Regions from separate parts of the Pseudoalteromonas sp. ABV4_021 genome, predicted to be linked through region 2. Evidence: predicted binding sites of a transcription regulator. Region 2 holds the regulator's gene; each other region holds the start of a gene.
What was found. Region 2 encodes LexA, which represses DNA repair genes until DNA is damaged. Its sites were predicted from a motif close to TACTGTATNNNNATACAGTA; they were not measured.

Region 1: recN (DNA repair protein RecN) is a predicted target of LexA. The motif match lies at 2,473-2,492, and genes of this name have one in related genera.
Region 3: imuA (translesion DNA synthesis-associated protein ImuA) is a predicted target of LexA. The motif match lies at 4,583-4,602, and genes of this name have one in related genera.

What each region holds. Positions count from the first base shown of each region.
Region 1 covers NZ_JBSWVB010000001.1:1,177,114-1,184,192, reverse strand. The annotation lists gene ACXAFE_RS05650 (HrcA family transcriptional regulator) at 1-649, opposite strand, end outside; gene nadK (NAD(+) kinase) at 721-1,599, shown strand; gene ACXAFE_RS05640 (hypothetical protein) at 1,810-2,328, shown strand; gene recN (DNA repair protein RecN) at 2,493-4,157, shown strand; gene ACXAFE_RS05630 (FAD-dependent oxidoreductase) at 4,256-5,671, opposite strand; gene gltB (glutamate synthase large subunit) at 5,682-7,079, opposite strand, start outside.
Region 2 covers NZ_JBSWVB010000001.1:2,888,615-2,895,693, forward strand. The annotation lists gene ACXAFE_RS13365 (hypothetical protein) at 1-47, opposite strand, end outside; gene ACXAFE_RS13370 (SURF1 family protein) at 40-759, opposite strand; gene ACXAFE_RS13375 (DUF2909 domain-containing protein) at 780-998, shown strand; gene ACXAFE_RS13380 (cytochrome c oxidase subunit 3) at 1,012-1,890, opposite strand; gene ACXAFE_RS13385 (cytochrome c oxidase assembly protein) at 1,874-2,449, opposite strand; gene ctaD (cytochrome c oxidase subunit I) at 2,449-4,023, opposite strand; gene coxB (cytochrome c oxidase subunit II) at 4,023-5,153, opposite strand; gene lexA (transcriptional repressor LexA) at 5,492-6,109, opposite strand; gene plsB (glycerol-3-phosphate 1-O-acyltransferase PlsB) at 6,338-7,079, shown strand, end outside.
Region 3 covers NZ_JBSWVB010000001.1:1,582,738-1,589,816, forward strand. The annotation lists gene ACXAFE_RS07485 (error-prone DNA polymerase) at 1-2,484, opposite strand, end outside; gene ACXAFE_RS07490 (Y-family DNA polymerase) at 2,484-3,878, opposite strand; gene imuA (translesion DNA synthesis-associated protein ImuA) at 3,878-4,564, opposite strand; gene ACXAFE_RS07500 (DUF3466 family protein) at 4,746-6,497, opposite strand; gene uup (ATP-binding cassette ATPase Uup) at 6,509-7,079, opposite strand, start outside.

The DNA of each region.
Region 1 (7,079 bases), 1.7 Mb from region 2:
TATCTACATGCAGTTTTTCAGCGAGCGCTTTAATCCACATACCAAGCGAACCATGACAAAACATTGGTGCACTTTGGCGCATCGCCGCCATGCGGCGTAACCCTTCAGCCAAGTTATGCCCTGCAAAAACAGTATTTAGCCACGCATTAAACTGATTGCGTAATGCATCGTTTGCTTCGCGAGGCTTGGTAATTTGAATGTTTTGGCTATTACCGTCTCTATCGAACAATAAAATAAGCCAGTTTTCAAAGCTAAAATCGAGCACTTCTGCACGATAAATATGTTGCTGCATCGCCTCTGGCAAACTCACCAACACACACAGTTTATATTGTTGACTTAAGCGGTGTGAAAATTCGGTAAGGTTTTGCGCACTGGGTTCCCAATAGTCTGCAATATCCGAAAGTTGAAAAAATTCATCAAACCAATAGCTAAAACCTAGCTCTGTTGGTACACGTCCCGAAGAAGTGTGAGGCGCATACAATAGCCCCGACTTTTCCATACGCGCCATTGCATTGCGTACTGTCGCACTGCAAATATTAATTTGTTTCTGCTTTACCACATGGCTTGATGCAACTGGCGTACCTTCACCATTGCAATATAAGTCCATAACGGCAGAAAAAATGAGTTGATCACGGGCGCTTAATTTCATGATTATTATTTATGGCCTGATGATTAAAAATCAAGATATACTGTAGGCAAGACTTTATCAGTGACGATTTTATGGCACAAGTATTTAATAACATAGGATTGATTGGCAAACCGAACCATGAAGGCGCGGCTGTAACACTTGCCAAACTGCATACTTTTTTAACGGCACTCGGTTATCAAGTTTACGTTGAAAGCCGTGTCGCTGAACCCATTGTCGATGAAGAGCATTCAGCGTCGTTAGTTGAAATTGGCCGCAACTGTGATTTAGCGATTGTGGTTGGAGGTGACGGTAATATGCTAGGTGCAGCTCGTGTATTGGCCCGCTTTGATATTGCGGTTATCGGCGTGAATAGAGGTAATCTCGGTTTTCTGACCGATCTTGATCCCGATAATTTTGAGCGCGAGCTTGAACAAGTTTTGGCTGGTAAATTTAGTGAAGAAAAACGCTTCTTGCTGGAAGTGGAAATCTATCGCCATGAAGTACTAAAAAGCTCAAACACGGCGGTTAACGAAGCCGTACTGCATGCCAATAAAGTTGCACACATGATTGAGTTTGAAGCCTTTATTGATAGAGAGTTTGTATTCTCGCAAAAATCTGACGGCCTTATTGTGTCAACGCCAACAGGCTCTACAGCCTATAGTCTTTCTGGCGGCGGACCCATTTTAAACCCGAAGCTCAACGCCATTTCATTGGTGCCTATGTTTCCACACACACTAACCAGCCGTCCACTTGTGGTGGATGCAAACAGTGAAGTAAAACTGGCATTGAGCCCTGCTAATGATGTGGACTTACAAGTGAGTTGTGATAGTCATGTTGTGTTAGCGGTATTGCCAGGTGATGAAATTGTGATCAAACGAAGTGAGCAACAGTTGCGCATGGTACATCCAAGCAAATATTCGTATTACAATGTACTGCGCCAAAAGTTAAACTGGGGCAGTCGTTTATATTAATCAACCTGAAATCAAAATAACAAATTAAGTTCTAGTGGATACCAAGGCATTGCATCGTTAAATGTGCGTACACTCGCTTTATTTTATCGCACAAATTTGTCTTGTACTTGGAAAACCTATAAAACTAGAACGCACAAGAACATTATTGCTAAGTGTGTTACGCAATTTACTTAGTCAGATTCAGAGTAATCATTTGAAAGGAAAGAAAAAGTGGGGTTTGTAGTATTTTTAACCACCGTTTTATTAATTGTACTGTTAACGACATTTTTAGTCATAGATAACAATCGAAAAAAAGCATTAGCACTTGAAAAGCAACAACAAAGCGAACGTATCGAAGTTGTCAGCTCACGTTACAGCAAAATAGTGCAAAGCTATGGTAAATCACGCATTGTAAAACCAAAAGACATTAGTGGGTTATCGCAAATCAACAACAATTACTTTGTAATGCAACGTAAAAATGATGAAACCATTACACACTACGAACAAGTAATCGGTAACCTAACTGACTTACTCGAAAATGAGTTGCTAAAGTTTGAATCGGCAGACGATAAACTAACGTTAAGTAAACAAATCTATGCCTTTGTCGAACAATTACCGACATCTGGCCACCAATTCAACAGTGATTTTTATTTGCATCAATTGCCTTCATTAAGCCAACAGGTGATCACACCAACACTTGCATCTACTGGTGAAAACGTTGAGCCAGAACTTCACGAAGAAAACGTTTAATTTGATCTGCGCTAAAGGCTAAATACTGGCTATTGGCGCAATCCCTTTTCAATACTTCTGCTTACGTCTTTTTTCTTCCGCAGCAAAATATCTTCATTTTTAACTTGCCTATTTTTTATTTACTGTATAAATTACCAGTTAATGTACTGTATGGATAATCAGTTATGTTAGCATCATTACAAGTAACAAATTTTGCAATTGTTGAACACCTAGATATTGAATGGCATCAAGGTATGACAACTATCACAGGTGAAACTGGCGCAGGTAAATCAATCGCTATTGATGCCCTATCGCTATGTTTAGGCGAACGTGCCGAAGCCAGCATGGTGCGCGAAGGCGCCGATAAAGCCCAAGTTTCGGCGGTATTTGATATTCAGAACTTACCTGCTGCGCAACACTTTATTAGTGAGCATGAATTAGGTGATAGTAACGAATGCATTATCCGCCGCGTAGTATCAGCAAACGGCCGCAGTAAAGCCTATATAAACGGCGTAATGGTGCCAGCAGGCCAGTTAAAATCGCTCGGCAGCTTGCTTATTTCAATTCACGGCCAACACGCGCACCAACAACTCAATAAAGCCGGTTATCAGTTGTCGGTAGTTGATAGCTTTGCTGGACACATTGAGCTTGTGAACGATGTTAAAACGGCATACAACGCACTGCAATCACTTGAAAAAGAAAAGGCGACGCTAAGTCAGTCACTACAGCAAGCAGCCGCTGAAAAGCAATTGCTCGAGTATCAAGTGGCTGAGTTAGATGAGTTTTCTCTTGAGAGCGGTGAGTTTGAAGAAATTGAACAACAACATAAGCTGCTAAGTAACGCAAATTCGTTGCTTGAAGGCACACAAAAAGAGCTGCAAATTATTTATCAACAAGATAACTATAATGCGTACTCTATGGTGCAATCGAGTGCAAATCAAATAGCTGAGTTAGCAAGTTTAGATAAAAAGTTGGCACCAATCGCCGACTTGTTATTTGAAGCGGGCATCAGTTTAGAGGAAGCTGCACGTGAACTTAGCCATTATCAAGACAGCGTTGAGATGGACCCTGCGCAGTTATCAGAACTCGATGATCGAATCGCACGCGCACTTGATTTGGCGAGAAAACACGATATTTCACCTGAAGCAATCCCAGATTTACACGCTGAGCTAAAGCAAAGTCTTGCCAACATTGAGCAAAGTGACGAACGTCTCGCCGCACTAGAAAGCGAAATTGCCGAGGCTAAAGAACATTATGTGACTGTCGCAACGCGCCTTTCGCAAAGCCGAAAAACCGCTGCAGATGAACTATCAAAGCAAGTTACTGAGTCACTAGTGATGTTATCAATGGAAAACGCCAAGTTTGCCATTGTGGTTGAGCAACAAGAGATAACCAGTAGTAAAGGCCTAGACAGTATAGATTTTCAAGTTGCTGCCAACACAGGCCAACGTTTACAACCACTTGTGAAAGTAGCCTCGGGTGGTGAGCTATCACGTATTAGTCTTGCCATTGAAGTGATTATTGCAGATAAAATGACTACGCCAACCTTAATTTTCGATGAAGTTGATGTGGGCATTTCTGGCCCAACTGCATCGGCCGTTGGTAAGTTATTGCGCCAGTTAGGCAATAGTACACAGGTTATTTGTGTAACCCACTTACCGCAAGTTGCATCAAGTGGCCACAATCAGTTTTTTGTCAGTAAAAGCGATGATGGCACACACACGCATACACATATGTCGGTACTGGATAACTCGGGGCGAATTGATGAAATTGCACGCTTATTAGGCGGCACGAATATTAGTGAAATTACCCGCACTAATGCCTCAGAATTACTGTCGCAATACCATTAAGCACAAAAAACATAAACATTAAAAAGGTGGGCATTTGCCCACCTTTTTAATGTTATAAGCTACCCTAAATGTTTAACCACATTTAGGGCTATACAGTACTAAACTTCGAGATAGTCCATAATGCCTTCTGCTGCGTTGCGGCCCTCATAAATAGCGGTAACCACTAAATCAGAACCCCTTACGGCATCGCCACCAGCAAAGATTTTAGGATTAGATGTTTGGTGTGTATATGCGCCTTGCTCAGGTGCAACAATACGGCCCCATTTATCAAGTTCTACATCAAACTCACTTAACCACGGCATTGCATGAGGCTGAAAACCAAATGCCATGATCACCGCATCGGCTGGCACAACATGCTCAGAACCTGCTACTTCCTCTGCACGACGTCGGCCATTTTCATCGGCCTCGCCAAGCTGCGTTTTAACCATTTTTACGCCAGTTACTTTGCCACTGTCATTAAGTACAACCCCTTTTGGTTGTACATTAAACATAAACTCAACGCCCTCTTCTTTGGCATTTTTTACTTCACGTACTGAGCCTGGCATATTGGCTTCATCACGACGATAAGCACACACAACGCTACTGGCATTTTGACGAATTGAGGTACGCACACAGTCCATTGCCGTATCACCACCACCTAACACAACGACGCGTTTACCTTGCATATTGATGTAAGATTCTGGTGTTTCATCATAACCCATTTGAAAATTGGTATTGGCAATTAAAAATGGCAATGCATCAAACACACCATCAGCATCTTCGTTTTCAAGACCTGCACGCATATTTTGATAAGTGCCCACCGCTAAAAATACCGCGTCGTATTCATCAATAATGGTTTGTAGTGCAATGTCTTTACCGACCTCGGTATTTAACACAAATTCAACGCCCATCCCCGTGAAAATTTCACGGCGGTTTTCCATTACCGATTTTTCTAATTTAAACGATGGGATACCGAAGGTCAGTAAACCACCAATTTCAGGATGACGGTCAAACACCACAGGTTTTACACCATTACGCGCTAGAATATCAGCGCAACCTAAACCTGCAGGCCCCGCACCGATAATAGCCACTTTCTTATCACTCCAAACCACATGCGACATATCTGGCTTCCAGCCCATCGCAAAGGCAGTATCGGAAATATACTTTTCTATATTACCTATAGTTACCGCGCCAAACTCTTCGTTGAGTGTACACGCACCTTCACATAATCGGTCCTGCGGACATACGCGTCCACATACTTCGGGTAAACTATTAGTTCGATGCGACAATTCAGCCGCTTCGATAACTTTACCCGCTTTGATCAGTTTTAACCATTGGGGAATGTAGTTGTGCACTGGACACTTCCATTCACAATATGGATTACCACAGTCAAGGCAACGATCGGCTTGCGAGTCAACTTGTTTCGCAGAAAACGGTTCGTAGATTTCAACAAACTGTTTTTTACGTGACGAAATAGGCTTTTTGCGCGGGTCGACACGCTGCACATCGATAAATTGATATACGTTTTGTGACATGGTACTTCTCCTATTGCGCCTGTATTCTTAATTCAGCACTTGAACGTGCTCTATGACCAAGCAAACCTTTCACATCACTCGATTTAGGCTTAACCAATCTAAATTGCGCAATGTATGACTCAAAATCAGCTAAAATTTGCTCTGCGCGATTTGATTGTGTTGCTTCTAAATGCTCGCCAATTAAGCCACGTAAATGTTCGTGATGAATATTCAAATCTGCAAGCTCTACTAATTCGACCAACTCTGTATTGATGCGTTTATCAAAGTCGCCTTTTTCATCAAGTACGTAAGCAAAACCACCTGTCATACCCGCGCCAAAGTTAATACCGGTGTCGCCAAGCACACACACAATACCGCCCGTCATATATTCACAGCCGTTATCACCGAGTCCCTCGACTACCGCGATGGCACCCGAGTTACGTACAGCAAAGCGCTCACCCGCTCGACCAGCAGCAAATAATTTACCGCCAGTTGCACCATACAAACAGGTGTTACCTGCAATCGTTGCATGATGTGATTTAAACGATGAACCAAGCGGCGGACGTACGGTGATTTTACCGCCAGCCATGCCTTTACCAACATAATCGTTAGCATCACCAGTTACATGCAGTTCAAGACCGCCCGCATTCCAAACTCCCAGTGATTGGCCTGCAGTACCTTGCAATTCGATAATAATCGGGTCGGCCGCTAACCCCTGATTTCCGTGAAGATCAGCAATATAGCCAGATAACAACGCACCAACTGAACGATCGGTATTTTGAATAGGCGATCGCAATTTAATAGACGTTTTGCTCTCAATTGCCTCTTTTGCTTGAGCCAACAAACTTTCATTGAGTTTGCCTTCGTAGTGCGATGTATTTGGCGCACTGCAATATAAAGTTTCACCGCTCTTGTTATTTGGCTTTGCAATAACAGGCGATAAATCGAGCTTGCTTTGCTTTGCTGTTGTGCCTTCAAGCACTTCAAGTAGATCGGTTCGGCCAATTAAATCAACTAATTTAGTTACCCCTAAGCTCGCCATAATTTCGCGTGCTTCTTCTGCAATAAACTTAAAGTAGTTCATCGCCATTTCTGGTAAACCGTGATAATGCTTAGCACGCAGTGTTTCGTCTTGCGTTGCAACACCTGTTGCACAGTTATTTAAATGACAAATTCGCAGGTATTTACAGCCAAGTGCAACCATAGGACCAGTGCCAAAACCAAAGCTTTCTGCACCCAAAATAGCCGCTTTAATAATATCTAAACCTGTTTTTAAACCACCATCGGTTTGCAAGCGAATTCGATGACGTAAACCATTTTCAACCAGTGCCTGTTGCGTTTCTGCAAGGCCTAATTCCCAAGGACAACCTGCATATTTAACAGAGGTTAATGGTGAAGCACCCGTACCACCATCATAACCGGCAATGGT
Region 2 (7,079 bases):
GCTGGCGCTAAAAAACAAATAATAAAAAGTCCAAGAGTCTTATTCATGTGTACTTCCTTTTCGATACATAGCCACACCAATCACAATCGCTGCGAGAGCGAGTAAAATCCACTGCAAGGCATACGCTTTGTGTTTATCTGGCGACATATTAATAACTTGGTAATGAAATTCGCCCAGCGCACTGTCCGGCTGTGCGTAAAGAATATATGGCGCGAATGGCTGCTGGAGCGCACTTGCTGCAAACTCTGGCGTAATGTATTGCAACCGTTGTCCTTGGCGTAATTCAAGATCATTTGATACCAAGTTAAAGCTGGTAAAGTTACCAACCTTTAATAATGCGGTGAGTGTTAGTTGCTGCGGCAAGCTTACTTCTGGTAATTGCTCTCGATTGAACGAACCCGCAAACCAGCCAAGATTAACCAGCCACCAGCGTGAAGAATTTTTTGGTTTCACGGCAGCAATCAAGTCGTAACCAAAACGGCCATTAACCACTTGATTATCAAGCCACCAAAACTGTGAAGAGACTTCGCCTGATAGTGATACTTTGAGCCCCGTTGCAAGCCAATCGCTTGGTAAACTAGCGAGCTGATACCAAGGAATAACCCCTTGCTGGCTGAGCTGATCTAGTTTTTTAATAATCGTTATTTTTTGCTGTGATCTTTGATACTGCCACACAGCTAAACTCGCGCATATTAATGCGACAGTTGTTGTACACACTAGCAGAGTGATGCTTTTTGCACTATTCTGGATTAACCGCATATAGCAAACTCCCTAAACCTATGTTGATAAAATTAATTATCGTATTCTTATTGTTTTACATCGTTTTTAGTTTGTTTAAAGCACTGTTTTGTATGCTTAAAAGCGACGCTGCTGCAAACTCTATGTCCCATTACTTAGGGCGCCGAGTGTTATTTTCTGCAATTGTTCTGATGATTATTTTGCTGGCAATGCTGTTTGGCATCATCACACCAAACAGCAATCCTTATACTGTTAGTTAGTGGTTATTGACCTTTAAAGTACGTAAACAAAGACAAACAAACACAACCATACAACATCAACAAAATGCCAATACCAAGCTGCAGCTTGGAAAGCAAAGTGCTTTTCTTCACTAAAGTGCCCTTTTAAAATTCGTATAAATACGACAAGTAAAATGAGCGTGCCTAACGTGACATGCATGCCATGAAAGCCAGTTAGCAAAAAGAACGTGTTGCCATATATACCTGAGTCCAGTGTTAAACCTAGATCTTGATATGCATGAACGTACTCCTCTCCTTGTAGCACTAAAAATATCGCCCCTAAACCAATAGTAAAGCCAAGCATTGCCTTTAACTGCGTGCGTTTTCCATGCTCAATTGCGGTGTGTGCAAAATGCAAAGTCACCGATGAGGTTAAAAGAATAATCGTGTTGATAAGTGGTAAACCTTGCCAACCCATTACTTGTGTTTCTGTACCACCTGGCGTACTGACTAGAGGCCACACAGCTTCAAATGAAGGCCAGAGCACTTCGTTTGTCATCGCGTTATTGCTATCACCACCGAGCCACGGTACAGCAAATGTACGGGCATAAAATAGCGCTCCAAAAAATGCCATAAAAAACATCACTTCAGAGAAAATAAACCACGCCATACCCTGTTTAAACGAGCGGTCCATTTGCGATGAATAAAGCCCACCTTGAGACTCATCAACCACATTTTTAAACCAACCAAACAGCATATACAGTAAAACCGCGATGCCTAATATTAAAATGTGAAAACCAAAACCACCTTGCTGCTTAGCAGTTTGCATTACCGCTAAGCCAGCTCCAATGGCAATTAAGAACAGAGCAACAGCACCCACAATCGGCCATTGGCTTTGCTCAGGTACATAATATTTTTCATATTGAGTTTTCATTGACTAACTCTCCATCGCGCTTGCTATTGCTTGCAACTTTACCTTCAACATCTGCTGTAATATCGTAAATGGTGTACGACAAGGTCACTTCATGAATATCATTTGGCAAGGTTTCGTCGAGGTAAAAGAGCAATGGTAAATCCGCTGAGCCTTTACTTGTCAGCGGCTGTTGATTAAAACAAAAGCAAGACACTTTATGTAAATATTTAGCCGCCCGACCTGGTGCTACTGACGGTACGGCTTGCATTATCTTGTTGCTACTCGAAAGGTTTTGCGCAATAAACTCTATGCGTTCCATTTCACCCGGGCTAACGTCAACACTGTAGCGTTTAGCTTTTACTTTAAACGGCGCTCCAGCTTGTGCATGTGTGATAAATGTAACGCGTACACTGCGCGATTCATCACTTTGCGCACTCACTTGTGCCTGCTCCATATTAGGCTTTCCATTCAATCCTGTGATATCACAGAAAACGTCATAAAGTGGCACCAGCGCAAAGGCAAACGCAAACATTAATAAACTGGTTAAGATTAGCTTTTTGAGTAGCTTAACGTTATTCATTACTTCACTTCCGGCGGCTCAGAGAACGTATGATAAGGTGCAGGCGATGCAACTTCCCACTCCAACCCTTCAGCTCCATCCCACACTTTGGCAGGTACTTTTTCGCCACCCTTTGCACACTTATAAACAACGGCAACAAAAAGTAATTGAGATAAACCAAAGGCAAAGCCACCAATACTGATCAATGCATTAAAATCAGCAAACTGCAGTGCATAGTCAGGAATACGCCTCGGCATACCTGCTAAGCCCACAAAGTGCATTGGGAAGAACAAAATGTTTACGCTAATTAGCGATAACCAAAAATGGGTTTTAGCAAGACCAATGTGATACATGTTGCCTGTCCACTTTGGTAACCAATAATAAGCCCCTGCCATTATCGAGAATACAGCCCCCGTTACTAACACATAGTGGAAATGAGCAACCACAAAGTAAGTATCGTGATACTGAAAGTCGACCGGTGTTATTGCTAGCATCAATCCAGAGAAACCACCTAAGGTGAATAACACGATAAAGGCAATGGAAAACAGCATCGGTACTTCAAAGCTAATCGAGCCACGCCACATTGTCGCTACCCAGTTGAAAACTTTAACCCCCGTAGGCACAGATATCAGCATGGTGCTATACATAAAGAACAACTCACCCGCCAATGGCATGCCAGTAGTAAACATATGGTGCGCCCATACAATAAACGACAAAAACGCGATTGATGCCGTGGCATAAACCATTGAGGCATAACCAAACAGTTTCTTGCGTGAAAACGCTGGAATAATCGTCGAGATAACACCAAACGCCGGTAAAATCATGATGTAAACTTCAGGATGTCCGAAGAACCAGAAAATATGCTGGAACATTACTGGGTCGCCACCGCCAGCCGCGTTAAAGAAATCTGTGCCAAAGTACTTATCAGTTAGCACCATAGTCACTGCACCAGCAAGTACCGGCATCACCGCAATTAATAAAAATGCAGTAATTAACCACGTCCATACAAACAGCGGTAATTTCATATACGTCATGCCCGGTGCGCGCATATTCACTATGGTTACAATTACATTGATTGCTCCCATAATTGAGCTAATGCCCATGATATGCACAGCGAAGACGAATAGTGCCGTATTATCATTGCTATATGTGGTTGATAGTGGCGCATAGAACGTCCAACCAAAAGCTGGGCCGCCGCCTTCCATAAATAACGACATAAGCAGAATGAAAAATGCAAATGGTAGAATCCAAAAACTCCAGTTATTCATGCGCGGTAGTGCCATATCTGGCGCGCCAATCATCATAGGGATCATCCAGTTTGCCAAGCCAGTAAACGCAGGCATAACTGCACCGAAAACCATAATGAGGCCATGAACTGTAGTCATTTGGTTAAAAAAGTGTGGCTCTACAAATTGTAAGCCTGGTTGAAATAATTCGGCACGAATAACCAGTGCCATTGCGCCACCCGTTAAAAACATTAACAGGGCGAATAACAGATAAAGCGTACCGATATCTTTATGGTTAGTGGTAAATAGCCAACGTTTTAGTCCTGTTGGCGTATGATGGTGGTGATGAGATTCAGCTAGTGTTGTCATTATTGTGCTTCTCCCACAGATTCTTGAATATCACTTGGTTGCACTGAATCGCCAGTGTTATTACCCCAAGCATTTCGCTCATAGGTCACTACTGCCGCTAACTCTTTTAGTGACAACATTTTGCTATAGCCTTGCATTGCTGTTGCTGGCTTGCCATGAACCACAATATCGATATGAGCTTTAACATCGCCAAGTGCTATTGGGCTATCTTTTAGCGCTGGGAACACACCTGGCAATCCCATTCCTGTAGGTTGGTGACACGCAGCACAATTAGCCATATACACTTGTTCTCCTAGCGTCATTAGCTCATCTTGAGATAATGTAAGATCAAGTGATGCTTTTTCTGCGGCCGCTGCTTGCGCTTTTTCAAGCTGCGCATTTGCCAACCACTGTTCAAATTCAGCAGGCTCTTTAACTTCAACAACCACAGGCATAAAGCCATGGTCTTTTCCGCATAACTCCGCACATTGACCGCGATAAATACCGGCCTCATTGACTTTAGTCCACGCTTCGTTGATAAAGCCTGGGTTAGCATCTTTTTTAACCGCGAATTCAGGTACCCACCAAGAGTGAATTACGTCGTCCGAAGTCATTAAAAAGCGTACTTTTTTTCCTTTTGGAATAATAAGCGGTTTATCAACATCTAACAGGTAGGTTTCTGTTTTTTGATCTTGGTTGGTGATTTGTTCACGTGGAGTCGAAAGAACAGAATAAAACGACACATCGTGGTCAAGATATTCATAATGCCACTTCCATTGTGACCCTGTAACTTTAATCGTTAGGTCAGCTTTAGTGGTGTCTTCCATGGCAATCAAGGTTTTGGTTGCAGGCACTGCCATACCAATCAAAATTACAAATGGAATTGCTGTCCAGAGTATTTCAATTTTGGTACTTTCATGAAATTGAGCAGGCACTGCTCCTTTTGATTTGCGGTGATGGATTATTGCCCAAAACATAATGGCAAATACCACTAATCCAATAACGCAACAGATATAGAAAATTGTCATATGGAGCTCGTAGACATCACGGCTGATGTCTGTCACCCCAACAGGTAAGTTATATTGACTCGTCCCAACTGCTAAAAAAGGAAAGCTCAATAGTAACCATAAGGATAGCTTCACTAGCCTCATGCTCGCTCCTTAGCTAATTATTATTATGTTGTTAGGAAATGGTCAGTGAAAGTTTTAGCGATTAAATCGCACGACGCACTACAGCATCACTCCATTTTCTTTATTATATTTGTTTTCTAAAAGCCGCACTTTGCTTAAAAAGAAAACAAGGTTACTACTAAGGTCTAGTAAACGATTAAATTTTACGCAAGTCAAATTTAAGATAAATTTTTTATAAATCTATAAGTTAGCGATTTTTGAAGATGTAAAAATAGAAGGGGCTATAGTAAGAAATAGGGTGTTTAAAAGCAGGTTGAGGCTAGTAAGGTTACTCACTAGCCAAGGTCAACAAAAGTGTATTACATCCAGTCGGCATTTCTAATAACACCAACCGCAAGGCCTTCGATATTAAAATGGCCATGCTCTAAATCGACTTTAATTGTGTCAAATTCATCATTTTCTGCATGTAACAGTACTTGTTTGCCTGCTTTTTCAAAACGCTTTACCGTTACATCTTCATCAACACGGGCTACAACCACTTGCCCATTATTAGCCACTGGCGTGCGATGAACAGCTAGCAAGTCTCCATCCATAATGCCGATATCCTTCATACTCTCACCACGTACACGCAGTAGGAAATCTGCACATGGGTTAAATAGGTTAGGATCAACTTGATAATGGCTTTCAATGTGCTCATTAGCCAAAATAGGTGAACCTGCGGCGACTTGACCAATTAACGGTAAACCTAATTGCTCTGGTTCATCTTCTTCCACTAAACGAATACCGCGGCTAGCGCCGGGCACCATTTCAATTACGCCTTTTTTGGCTAATGCTTTTAAATGCTCTTCTGCAGCGTTTGCACTTTTAAAACCGAGTGTCGATGCGATTTCTGCGCGCGTTGGCGGCATGCCAGTATCTTTAATAAATACTTTAACAAGTTCTAAGATTTGTGCCTGACGTTTTGTTAATGGTCTCATTCACTGGTTTTCCATACAGTACAGATAACTGTGAGTATATACAGTTATTCTTATTTCGCAACTTTTAATTATTTGATAATTAGCACTATGCTTAGTTACAGACGATAATTGCTGCAAATCAAAAATCATCGCAGTAAATTGCTTTATTTTTCCTCTGGCACGACCAGTTATTTAATCTTTTAGAGTTAACTGGTATGCTAGCGCCCCTTTTGTTTTTAGGTTGGTGTTATGAAGTTGGTTGGCTCTATGATTCAGTGGTTTGCAAACGGTATGAACAAGCTTTTAGTGCGTTCGAAAATTGTACCTGAACACCCTTTAGACAACCTAGCAATAGATAAAAACAAGCCGACCGTTTACATCACATTATTAAATTCTTTTTCTGATTTAGCCGCGTTGCGCAGCACCTGTAAAAAGCTCGGCTTACCTGACCCTCAGGTCACTCAGCAAATTGGTGATAAACAAGTTCCAAGATACATTCCAATTCACCACCGCTCGCCACTGTTTGGTAAAGCCAAAAAAGACAGTCCAGCGCTCGAAATCAGCGAAGAAATATTTGCAGCATTAAAGCAATCTGACGTTACCGATTTACAAGTTATTCCGGTCACCATTTTATGGGGACGCAATCCAGGCAAAGAAAAGCCAGGCCTTGGCACTATTTTATCCAGTTCTCTTACACCAAGCTGGTTGCGTAAGGTATTTGTCGTATTACTATCTGGCCGCGACAACTTAATTCGTTTTAGTCGTCCATTAGAACTATCGCAGCTTACTAGTAAGCAACAAAGTGATGATTTACCACATAAACTCATTCGTGTTGCCCGTGTTCACTTTAAACGTCAGAAACTTGCTGCGCTTGGCCCTAAACTGCCATCTCGCGACCAGTTGTATCAAGGTCTTTTAGCATCAAGCACTGTCAAAGCTGCGATTGAAGGTGAAGCAAAAAGTAAAAACATCTCAATTGTAGAAGCGCGAC
Region 3 (7,079 bases), 1.3 Mb from region 2:
GCCTTGTTGTTTAAGCTGTTCAATACTTTCATAGCCTGTTTTAGGTCGCTGGTCGATAAGCTGTTCAATATCAGATGCAATCACACCTTTAATAATACAAAAACCGATTTGTAATACACCTTTTTTAGTAATTGTATGTTGATAATATGAGTGATTAACACATACCGGGGCAATTTCAATATTGTGTCGTTTTGCATCTTGCAGTAACTGCGACACACTATAAAAACCTAGAGGCATGCTATTTAGTAAGGACGTATAAAACTCGACAGGATAATAGTGTTTAAGCCAAGCCGATACATATGCGAGCACAGCAAACGACGCCGAATGCGATTCAGGAAAACCATACTCGCCAAAGCCACAGATTTGTTGATAAAGGCGTTCTGCAAACTGAATTTGGTAACCTCGAGACAACATGCCATTTATCAGTTTTTGCTTAAACTTTTGTAATTCTCCTGACTTTTTCCAGCTTGCCATCGCACGCCTTAACTGATCGGCCTCACCACCAGTAAAGCCCGCGGCGACCATGGCTATTTTAATAACTTGCTCTTGAAAAATAGGCACGCCTAGCGTACGCGCCAATACTTCTTTAACCTCATTTGAGGGATATGAAATGGCCTCAATGCCATTACGTCGCTTTAAAAACGGATGCACCATATCACCTTGAATAGGCCCAGGCCGCACTATGGCAATTTGGATTACTAAGTCGTAATAACTTGCCGGTTTTAGCCTCGGCAACATGCTCATTTGCGCTCGCGATTCGATTTGAAATACCCCAACCGTATCGGCTTTTTGAATCATCTGATAAACCGCTGCATCATCGCTTACTCGGGTAATATCAGCGATAGACAACTGCCTTTGATGACGCATTTTAATTTCTTGAAAACATTTGCGTATCGCATTAAGCATGCCCAAGGCTAAAATATCGACTTTTAATAAACCAAGGGTTTCTAAATCATCTTTATCCCATTGGATCACCGTACGTTCTTTCATCGCGGCATTTTCAACAGCAACCAGCTCATATAACGGTCCTGAAGAAATAACAAAGCCTCCAACATGTTGTGATAAGTGCCTTGGAAATCCTAAAATTTGTTCCGTGAGCGATACAAAATGCTGCGCTTTATTTGATTGTGGGTCTAAACCTAGCTGCTGTAACTGCGTTTGCCAGTGCGTTGTTTTATCTCGACGGTTGATATTTTTAATAAAATATTCAAGCTTGCTGCTTTCAATATCCAGCGCTTTACCAACCTCTCGGATGGCACTTTTAAAACGAAAACTCACCACAGTAGCGGCTAATGCGGTGCGTTCTCTACCATATTTTTGATAAATATATTGGATCACTTCCTCACGCCTTTGATGTTCAAAATCGACATCAATATCAGGCGGTTCATTTCGCTCTTTACTAATAAAACGCTCAAACAATACGGCTATTTGTCGCGGATCAACTGCGGTGATTTCAAGGCAATAACATACCACTGAGTTAGCAGCTGATCCCCGGCCTTGGTACAAAATGCCATTGTTTTTAGCAAACATAACAATGTCATGAATAGTTAAAAAATAAAATGGATAATCCAACTCTTCAATTAATGCGAGTTCTTTATCAATGGTCGCCTGTATATCCGCTGTGATCCCTTCAGGAAAACGATGCACGATGCCCTGTTTCACTAATTGCCTTAAATAGGCCATTGCACTAACGCCTTTTGGCACTAATTCACTTGGATACTCATACCTCAATTCATCAAGGTTGAAATGGCACCGGTTTGTAATAGCCGTCGTTTGCGCCAGAGCATCAGGTGAGAATAAACGTGACAACTTTTGTTTTTCACGTAATGCATATTCTTCATTGGAAAGTAGTTGTTCTCCTAATTGAGCGACGGTTTTACGTGCTTTAATGGCACTTAATACGTGCTGTAACGGCAACCTCTTGGCTTGATGCATCAGCACATGACCACATGCCACAGGCGTTATATCATATTGCGCCATCAAGCGTTGGCAGTGCTCCATATACTCTGACTCGTGCGCTAATAAAAAGCGTGTTAACCCCAGCCAAAAACGATCTTCATGGTGTTTTTTAAGCCAATTAGCCCAATGATGATCAATATTTTCGCCCTTTGGTAGCCAAATAAAAAGACAGTGTTTTATTGACATTAAATCCCACCGAGTCAGCAAATAGTTGCCTTTTTCACTGCGTCGCCGTGCATTGGTGATTATTCGACATAACTCTGCATAAGCTTTTCTTGTTGGACATAACAAAACAACTGTTAAACTCTCTTCAAGCGTAAATAAGCTACCAACAATTAACTTAATTGCCCGTTTATGGTTTTTAATCTCTCGGTGTGCACGTACAACTCCAGCAACAGAGCATTCATCTGTAATCGCAATATGGGAGTAACCAAGGTTATCGGCCGTGGCAACCAGCTCTTCGGGATGTGATGCCCCATGTAAAAAAGAAAAATTTGATTGGCAAACTAATTCTGCATAATTCATTAGCTAAAAAACCCATGAATAAACCATTGTTTTTTTGGTGTACGAAAAACCCACAGCCACCGTCCACTCTCATCTCGTGCAATAAAATAATCACGAGCAACATTATTATTATCCCACCAACCCGTCACGATGCGTTCAGGGCCGTGCGATATTATAATTGGCTGAGTGAGCGCTACAGGTGAACGCAGCATAAAACTTGGCCGGACTAAATTCATTTTTGGCGCATTTGATAACGTGTTGAATGTATTCTCTTGGCTAGCTATTTCTGGCCTTAGATCATTATAAACAGTTAAGGTTTTAACCTGCTCCTGCCCAAGTTTTGCCTGAAGTATTGCTGTTAACATTGCAGTATCTAAGCCTGATTTATGCTGTGAGAACAAATCGTCTTCTTCACCTAAATTAGATACAAGGTAATCACTTTTTATAGTTAATGCGATAACGGGCGCTGGTAACTCGGTATTTTCTAAACGTAATAAAAAAAGCGTTAACCAATGTTCAGCGCGATATTCAGCATGCGCTGACGATAGTTCAAAGACCAAATTGGCTACTTCTCTAAAATGCAAAATAAGGGTCACTTGCTTTGCTAACTTAAAAGTAGAGAGTAAAAAAGCTTGTTGTTGCTTTAATACAAGTAAAAGTGGTTTTTCAAGATGTTTAGTGAGCGATACTTCATAATGTAAGGTTAGCTGTTTTTCAAAATGAGTATCAGGTATGTAAAACGTCACTCGATGCGGATATTGGCCTGTTAATTTACCTACATACATTACTAATTCACGTGAGTAGCGTTTAGCTAACTCATCAAGCGATACACCCAACAACTGCTTAAAGTGCGTAATCCCTACGCGGGTTAGCAAAGCAATTTCTTTTGTAGTGATATCAGCAAATTGTAATGACAATAACGCAAGCTGATTACGCGCATTTTGTTGGTTTGTAAAAATCACATTAGTACCCGCTTGTGCTAATGCTTTTGCCAACAATGGTGAAGATCCGCTTGCGAAATAATACTGAACCCCCAATGTTTTTAACTGTGTTTCAAGCACATGCCAATATTGATCACTATTGTTATATAAGGACTGCATACCATCACACGCTATCAGTAAACCTTTTGGCGGCATCATACAAATATCTGCAGTGTAGTTATAAAGTACACTGGCTATGCGCTTGAGCTCTGCCACTTCCACTTCTTCTTGATAGGGGTAAACCGCCAGATCAGAGACCAATAAACTAGCTTGCCCTAATCCTTGTCCTTGCATTAATCCTTTTTTTTTAGCCGCCGTTGAAAGTTGTACTAAATTACCTTGGTGACTGGCTAAGGCAATTACCTCGGTGCTCGACATTACAAATTGCGTATCGAGTTGTAACTGTGGAAAGTAAAGATAAAGCCAATTTAACATTAACCAGCCTTATCAACCGGAAATGCAATCACATTGCTGATAGGCGAAGATGCAATGGTGCAATAAGGCCATGTCGTTTGCATATCAACAATAAAATAATCACTTGGCCACCCACCTTTTCGACGGTTTATCTTTACTTTCAGCCCTTGTGGATGTGCTTGTAATGTTAAGCTTAAAGTGACAGGCAAACTCCCTTGACTGGTTTTATAGCTATTTAAGTAAAACAAACGGTTTTTACCCGATTTACTTGCTTGCTGAAAGCGCTGGATATGGGAAATCGTTAAATCTTGCTGCGGCCAATAAATAACGTCACTGCAGCTGCCACTTTGTAAACATTGTTCTACTGCCCAAAGCGCATCTTTATGTTGCTCAGGATACAGTACTAACACTTGACTAACATCAACACCTAAATGATGCAAAGCTGCACTGTTAACTAACGCAGGCGGTGAAATAAACACAATAAAACGGCTTTGCCGCATTTTAAAACTGGGTGCAATCAATCGAAGTTCACCAATGCCGGGACTACTCAGTAGCTCTATCACGCCATTAGTGGGCATACCGCCAGCGAGCTTTTCATCTAAAACCGCAAAGCCCGTTTGATGCTTTTCTATCTGCTCTGTTTGAATACGATTGGATGCATACCAAAGCAGATTGCGATGATGTAATTGCTTGATCAGTGAATTCATGAATACACCAAAGGATTATACTGTATATAAATACAGTATAATCCTTTGGTGTTGAGGATCAATGGATCCACAATAAAAAAGGCCAACTGTTTCTGCAGTTGGCCTTCAATCATAATTTTATCAATATGTTGTGAATATGAGTTTATAGCTTGTCTTTTATAATTACAGTATAAAACACTTACTATTTAAAAAAGCGTCGTCTAATTGCTACAAGTGGCAATAATAATAGCCCTAATGGTGCAAACGATGCACCTTGACGTTCATATGTTTCTTGCGCTTTTTCAGGACACTTCTCAGCTACACCATCAGCGTTATATTTCAGTTTCACTGAAACAACCACACTTTCTTGCTCTACTTTACCGTTAGCATCAACCACAACATTACCTTGAGCATCACGCTTATCTACAGTTTTTGTCGCTGTGCCATATACAGTACCATCATTTGAAATGCTGATTGCTTCCGCAACCACATATGGGAATGATGATTCACCATCGTTTGCAAAACACGGTAATAAGTCATTTAGATTAGTGAACGTGTCTTTATTAATATCGTAAATAAACGCTTCTTTACGACGGCTTGCTGATGAGCTTGTTTCAACTTCGCCTTGACCAATAATCAGGCCATTATCATTTATGTCTGTCGCAACCGCAGAGCTACTTTTAAAAAAGTCTGATGGAAAAGTTGTCTCGCCAGTTGCAACATTATGATAAAAGAACTTACTGCGCTCAGTGTTTTCAATACGTTTAATTGCATAGCCTGTAATAATATTATTATCATTAATAGCAACTGCTCGACCACCTGGTCGGTAATCGTATTCGTCAATAAACTCTACAACATTACCATCTTTGTAGTACACCGGGTATTGCGTAATACCGTCACCATCACGATACCTAACAACAGAATAACCAACTGCAATTTCATTTTCATTAACCGCTAATGCGGTACTGCGCCACGCTCTCTTTTGCTCATCTTCATCAGGTACAATACCTAACCCAAGATCAACGGTATCAGTCACGTTCAATGCATTATCTAAACGCCACATTGTCGCATTACGGTTATAAAGAGCACGACTTGAAGAATTTACATAAGACTCATGGCATACCTCTACTGGAAGTTTATCGCCGTCACAACTTTCGTCTAGAGACTCTTGTGAGTCAGAAGCAATACTTACAGACGTTTCACCTACTACCAAGTAACCATCACTTACCTGAACGATACTATACGCACCAGAAATACCACCATAAGTTACTTCTGTTGGCATTAAATCAACTCGTTCACCGGTGTTGGTCATTACAAAACCACGGCGTGTAAAGTCACGAATATAATGCGTGTCCGATTCAGTTTCGCCGTCTTCAGTAAATTGAATCTTAGTATAAGGTGCAGAGCCCCAACCTGCTTTCACGCCGTCTTCAGAGATTGATGTAAAAATGTTCTCAACTGAGCGTGTTAAACCACCATCATAATCAGGGTGTTCTACATCATAAATAACGCGCTCTTGCGTTGGGTTATTATATTCAATGGCAACATTAAATTCGGATCCGCTATTTGAAGAAATTTTCTGATAGCGGCTATCAGCATAAGATGACAATAAAAAGTCTTGTAGAAATTCTTGCGCATCACCATTGATATCGCCATTTTCGATATCATCTAGTGTGAAAGTAATCTCTTCATCACGATTTTCGAAAACGCGCTCACGGTCTTTATACGCATTTGTCAAACGTGTGTCTTCAAAATCTAATTCCGCAATATCAATAACAATATTGAATACGCCTTGCGCCATACCAACGGCTTGGCCCGCTTCGTTTGCATCAGTTACATACGCGTGTTTAGCGTAATCTAGATTGCCAAGCTCTTCTAAAACATATGGAGTAGCGCCTTGAACCTGTGGCGTGATTGCAGCAAAAACTGCCGCTGCAAGTAATTTATATTTCATTTTTATTCCTACTACTGATCCTGTAACTGTTCCAATTCTTCCCAGCGCATAAAAGCGGTTTCAAGCTTCGACTCTGCTTGCTGTAATTGGTTCAAGGTTTTCTGAGTTTGCTCGCTATCTTGCTTGAAAAAATCGGGTGAGTTAACAACTTCTTGAAGTTCTTCAACTTCTTGTTCAAGCGATTCTAATAAAGCGGGTAGCTCTTCGAGTTCTCGTTTTAATTTGTATGATAACTTGCCTGCTTTTTTAGCTAAAGGCTTATCGTTGATTTTTTTGTCGTTTTCTGTGTCTTTTTGTTTTTGTTCAATTACTGTTTTTTCAGCAAGTGACTGCGCATAATTTTGGAAATCTTGGTATCCACCGACCACTTCCACTACTTTGCCATCACCTAAAAAGCCCCATACCGTACTACAGGTATTGTCGATAAATTCACGGTCGTGACTTACAACCAACACAGTACCTTGATAATTAGCGAGAATTTCTTCAAGTAATTCAAGTGTTTCAACATCTAAATCATTCGTCGGCTCGTCGAGTACTAAAACATTGCTTGGTTTAACAAATAATTTTGCCAGTAATAAGCGG